2 regions of the Paenibacillus borealis genome follow, and region 1 is predicted to be linked to the other one. Evidence: riboswitches for the same ligand, from Rfam matches in the RefSeq annotation. Region 1 holds a riboswitch; the other holds the start of a gene.
The links. Region 1 has a riboswitch for cyclic di-GMP ahead of PBOR_RS03245 (transglutaminase-like domain-containing protein). Riboswitches for the same ligand answer to the same signal wherever they lie in the genome.
Positions count from the first base shown of each region.

Region 2: it holds a riboswitch for cyclic di-GMP, as region 1 does, so the genes downstream of both, PBOR_RS36765 (choice-of-anchor A family protein) here and PBOR_RS03245 (transglutaminase-like domain-containing protein) in region 1, are expected to answer to the same signal.

Region 1 is NZ_CP009285.1:742,818-745,932, reverse strand. Features, by position in the region: rRNA gene PBOR_RS03250 (16S ribosomal RNA) at 1-464, opposite strand, end outside; gene PBOR_RS03245 (transglutaminase-like domain-containing protein) at 829-1,620, opposite strand; cyclic di-GMP riboswitch class I at 1,653-1,733, opposite strand; cyclic di-GMP riboswitch class I at 1,807-1,887, opposite strand; gene PBOR_RS03240 (class D sortase) at 2,015-2,668, opposite strand; gene PBOR_RS03235 (GtrA family protein) at 2,739-3,115, opposite strand, start outside.
Region 2 is NZ_CP009285.1:577,434-580,548, forward strand. Features, by position in the region: gene PBOR_RS37590 (choice-of-anchor A family protein) at 1-1,078, shown strand, start outside; cyclic di-GMP riboswitch class I at 1,581-1,670, shown strand; gene PBOR_RS36765 (choice-of-anchor A family protein) at 1,751-3,115, shown strand, end outside.

The DNA.
Region 1 (3,115 bases):
TTCTTCCCTGGCAACAGAGCTTTACGATCCGAAAACCTTCATCACTCACGCGGCGTTGCTCCGTCAGGCTTTCGCCCATTGCGGAAGATTCCCTACTGCTGCCTCCCGTAGGAGTCTGGGCCGTGTCTCAGTCCCAGTGTGGCCGTTCACCCTCTCAGGTCGGCTACGCATCGTCGCCTTGGTGGGCCGTTACCCCACCAACTAGCTAATGCGCCGCAGGCCCATCCCCAAGTGGCAGATTGCTCCGCCTTTCATTCTCTCTTCAGGAGAGGAAAGAAATTATCCGGTATTAGCTACCGTTTCCGGTAGTTATCCCAGTCTTGAGGGCAGGTTGCCTACGTGTTACTCACCCGTCCGCCGCTAAGCATGAATGGAAGCAAGCTTCCATTCAAACTCCGCTCGACTTGCATGTATTAGGCACGCCGCCAGCGTTCGTCCTGAGCCAGGATCAAACTCTCCAAATTGTATTTAGAAAGAGCGATTGCTCATTTTGAAACATCTGACGAGAATGTTATATTCTCTAATTTGGATCTCACCAAGGTGATTTCCGATACTCACTCGTTGTTCAGTTTTCAAAGATCAAGCTCGTTGTTAGCGCCGCTTACCGCGTCACCAGCAACTCTTATAATATATCACGTTTATCAGAGTAATGCAAGCTTTATTTTGAAATTACTTATTTAAGTCATTTCTCATTAAGTTCACTGCTCCAACAACGCTTATTTATAATACCCTATCTCCCTATCAAAAAGCAACCTTTTCCAAAATAAAAATAACCCGCTTAATGATTAAGCGGGTTATCCTCGGATGAATCTATGATTATAGCTAATCTTAGTAGAATTTAGCTGCTGTATATTTGCTTGCTACTTTTACAAGATCTGCTGTTTTGCTGTTCTTAGCAAGACCAGCGTCAACTGTAGTATCAATAGTTACCCATTTGCCGTTAAGGAACACTTCATTCCAAGCGTGGTAGGATGTAACATAGCTGGTGTTACCCATAACCAATTTAGTTGGGATGCCTTCACTGCGAAGCATAGTAGCGAATAAGGAAGCGTAATCGTAGCAGATTCCCTTCTTGGTAGCCAGTGTAGTGTCGTTATTAGGGATGTAATCTGTAGTTACACTGGAAGCCAAGGAATAATCATATTTCACATTGGCTACGATGTAGTTATAGATAGCTTTCACTTTAGCTTCGTCTGATGTCAAACCTTGTGTAAGCTGTGCTGCTTTCAGGACTGCTTTATCGGAAGAACTCCATTTCACATTCTGTACGGAGCTCAGATATACTGCGTTGGCATTGCTCAGGCTAAGATCTACCGTTTCGGAAGAGATTACTTTGTATTTGTTGCCGGTAGTGTTCTCAAGTACGGAAACCTTATAAGAACCATTTCCTTGTTGCAGCGGGAATGTTTCAGTTGGTTTGGAAGTGTACAAGTTGTAGGTATAGCTGTTATTGTCTTTGGTGATCATCAGCTTGATCTTCTTATCCTTAGGAACATCATAAGAAACTCCGATAACACCTTGATCGAGTTGACCTATGTTCAACCAGCTTGCATCTGCATTAGCAGCTTGAGCTGTACCTGTCTGCACCGATGTAACCACTACGAATAGTGTAACCAACATTAAATAGAACTTCTTCATTGGATAAAACCCCTTTCGGTAGCTGGCTGCCATCCTTACGGGAAGGCCCTTTAGCTTTGCGTCCCTACCTTTCGATAGGTTTGCCGTTATCGTATAAGCTTTATCTGTCCTTGCTTCTACCATAAAATGCTAGATTTGCAATTAGAACAAACAAAAAAAGCCTCTTCATTCGGTAGCTGGCTGCCATCCTGACGGGAAGGCCCTCTAGCTTTGCGTCCCTACCTTTCGATAGGTTTGCCGTTATCGTGTATTAGCTTTGTATAGTTATATCTTACCATATCTATTTCTATTATCAAGACCTAAATCACTAGATTTGAGCGAGAAAACATAAAAATTTTAAGTTTTTTTAGGTTTATTCGTCATTATTCTACATAGATTAAGATAACTTCGCATGAATGATAAGTCTGTGAGTTGGATTCACAAGCGGATCGCAGGTAATGAGCGTAAGAATCTTGTCATCATCATTGCCTTTCAATACGGATACATCGGTCGGCTCTACAATAGTTACATCATAAACTACATAATTGTAGTCCTGCTTGCCGGTTGTAACGGATATGGTATCCCCGACTCCGACTTCATTCAATCTGTTAAACAGCCTGCCCGTAGTTCTGGATCTATGCGCCGCAATGGCAGCATTGCCGACTGCGCCGAGCGGAGCCGTCTCCTTCATGTGCGCAGCAGCATGCTTCATATTCGCCTTGGTGGCGCCTTCCAGTACAGGCAGCTTCAGGTCTATTTTGTCGATTTGGATGATTGCCATTACCTTGCCCCCGACTTCAATCTCAGGAGCTGCTGAGGGCTCGGGCTCTTCCGCAGCCGACTCTTCTGCCAGCAGTTGGGTAACTTCCGCATAAGGTTTACTTAGATCAGCACCTGCCGGGGCTGAGGCTGACGGAACGATTTCACTGTAGGCCTGCTCGGCTTCTTCCAGCAGCTTTTGCTGCTGACGGTCATTGTACCATTCGCTTCCTTTGGGATAGAGCATAATCAGAACCCCGGCAAGTATAATCAAATAGGATAACTTCCGCATGATAATCGCCTCCGTAATATAGAATAGATGTTACCCTCCCGGAATAATAAGAAGCATTGCTTTCATATAGTCAGAATACCCATTTACGGCTTCCGAAAAAATTAATGATTACTGTAACGAACGTAACCAGCACTTTGGCAATCAGCACTTGAATACCAAGAACCCCAGTCAGAATATGAATCAGCAGCACCGATATGCCCAGCACCAGCAGGTTCAGCACGATAAATCTGACCAGCTGCATCCGGTCGAAGCTCTCTTTATTGCCTCTGTTCCGGTCGCGGAAGGTCACCTTTTTATTCCAGAAGAAGCTGTTGGCCGTACCGGCGCTGTAGGAAATAATCTGCGCAGGGGTGTTGACCATCCCAAGGGAATGCAGCAGTGTGAATACAGCAAAATCTATCAGTGTATTCAGCAGGCCTACCGCATTGAATTTCAGGAACTGGATGA
Region 2 (3,115 bases), 170 kb from region 1:
GCCAACACCGACGCCAACAGCAGCACCGACACCGACGCCGACGGCCGAGCCAACACCAACGCCAACAGCAGCACCGACACCAACACCGACGGCCGAACCGACACCAACACCAACGCCGGCACCAACGGCCGAGCCAACACCAACGCCAACGGCCGAGCCAACACCAACGCCAACAGCAGCACCGACACCAACGCCAACGGCCGAACCAACACCAACGCCAACAGCAGCACCGACACCAACACCGACGGCCGAACCGACACCAACACCAACGCCGACGGCCGAACCAACACCAACGCCAACAGTAGCACCGACACCAACGCCAACGGCCGAACCAACACCAACGCCAACGGTAGAACCAACACCAACGCCAACAGCTGAACCAACACCAACGCCAACAGCTGAACCAACACCAACGCCAACGGCCGAACCAACACCAACACCAACACCAACGCCAACGCCAACGGTAGAGCCGACACCAACACCAACACCAACGCCAACGGTAGAGCCGACACCAACACCAACACCAACGCCAACGGTAGAGCCGACACCAACACCAACGCCGACGGTAGAGCCGACACCAACACCAACGCCAACGGTAGAGCCGACACCGACACCAACGCCGACGGTAGAGCCAACACCAACACCGACACCGACGGTAGAGCCAACGCCTACTCCGACACCAACACCAGCACCGACATCACCACCGGCACCAGTGCCATCGTCTGCACCGCCTGTCTTTATTAATGTAGTGCCGACGCCGACTCCAATAATCGGTTATATCGTAAATCCCGATACAATAATCATTGATGATCCGCTGCCTTTGGGCCCTGTGGCAACAGCAACACCTCAGCCGTTAGTGGTGAAACCAAGCCTAACCCCAACACCATCAGTAACACCAAGCCCGACGCCGGTTGTGACCATCATTGATGAAAATATTCCGTTAGGCAATGTGCCTGCGGATGCTACGCTGCCGAAGACTGGTGAATCAAGTCCGGCTCCTTATTATTTGGTTGGTATAGCTCTTGCAGGATTGGGGATATTCCTTAGTAGAAGATCCAGAACAGATAAACGTAAATAAATGCAATCCGTAAGATCTTTATGAAAGATTGTTGGTAGCACCGCTGAATCGGGAAAAGGCTGCTTTGGGAGAAGACGTTCTCCCGAAGCAGCCTTTTTTATAACAATATATATTTATTTCTATATTTCTCGTGAAAGCGAATGTGCTAAGGGAAACGGAGTTGCGATTTTACGGCTGTCAGAGTTATTATTTAAGTTTAAATTTACAATATGAAAATTAGTTCTTTTTACATAGTTTCAAAAATACTATAAAGTCGAATCCGAGGGAGTATAGGGATTAGGGTTTTGGGCGGAAAGACTAAGCTTTCTATTGAAAAAACCTTTTGTAACAGTACTTTGGAGCGGATCGGTAGATATAATCTATTGCCAAATGTTTCAAAGGATTTCGTTGACAATAAGCCTAGATAGCGGATAAACTAAAATTAGTTCTAAAGTAACTAATGTCATAGACTTTAGTATGGAAGTTTGATTTAGTACATAATTTCACAATCTAATAGTTCACTGACGTATAAACGCAAACCGTTCGAAAGAACGGGACGCAAAGTCCAGGAGTCTAAAGCGCGATGAAGCGCAACGATCGTCCGACTGCCGTAAAGAGAGTATCCCTCTTTCCGGCGGTCTTTTTTTGTTATAAACGTGGCCTATATCTATATTAACTGTGAGGTGAGTCTGTATGTTCCAATTAACTAAATTCAAGCGTCTTATGGTGTTCGGACTTATAACAGTTCTGATTGTTGGAGGCGGCGGAATCATTTCACTGGGGAGCATTTCAGTTAGAGCCGAGGGGGCTTCTCTGCCGGGCAATGCGTCCAAGTATAATGTGTTCATATTGGGAAGTGTCGATGCCTACAGAAGCGATATTGAAGGCAGATTAGCCGCAGGCGGAAATGTGAAACTAAGTGAGGGTTACTCGGTGGGGCACAAACTAAGCTCTCAGGAAACGCAGGAGGCTTATTCTCTTGTTGCCGGGGGCGATCTTTACTATGAACGTGGAGAAACTGTCGGAGACGCGGTGTACGGCGGGAAATACAGCGGTAGCGGCGGCCCCCGTAATGGTACAGGAACCTTACAGCTGATAGCGAACGCCATAGACTTCACAGCCGAATTCGGCTTGCTCCGTGATAAATCGCAGCAGCTTGCAGGGCTTCCTACAAATAGTACTACAACTGACGATTATGGCAGTCTGATTCTCGTAGGTACAAATTCAGATGTTAACGTATTTGTTGTCAATGGCAGTAAGCTGTCTAGTGCTAATGGGCTGAGAATCGAGATTCCCAGCGGTTCGACGGCTGTAGTAAATGTATCGGGCACTTCAGTTACGATGAAAAATATGGGCATTAGAATTAATGGCAGTGATAATAAGGACAACTCTATGAATAGCAAAGTGCTATATAACTTCAGTCAGGCAACCCATCTTCAAATTGAGAGTATCGGAGTTATGGGTTCTATACTGGCTCCATATGCCTCCATTCAATTCAATAATGGTCAAATCAACGGAAATTTGATCGGAGCTTCGCTCTCAGGAACAGGAGAATCTCACCATGTTCCTTATAAAGGGCAAGATCCGCCGGAATCAACAGCAACGCCGGCAGTGACGCCGACGCCAACAGCGACACCGACGCCGGAATCAACAGCAACGCCGGCAGTGACGCCGACGCCAACAGCAACACCGACGCCGGAATCAACAGCAACACCGACACCAGAAGCAACGGCAACACCGACACCAGAAGCAACGGCAACACCGACAACAACGCCAACGGCAACGCCGACAATAGCTCCAACGGCGACACCGACAGCGGTACCGACACCAGAAGCAACAGCAACACCAACAGCAACAGCAACGCCAACAACAACGCCGACAGCGGCGGCAACACCGACAACAACGCCAACGGCGACACCGACAGCGGTACCGACACCAGAAGCAACACCAACACCAACAGCAACGGCAACACCAACACCAGCGCCGACGGCAACGCCGACAACAGCGCCGACGGCAACGCCGACAGCAGCACCAACGGCAACGCCGACAACAGCGACA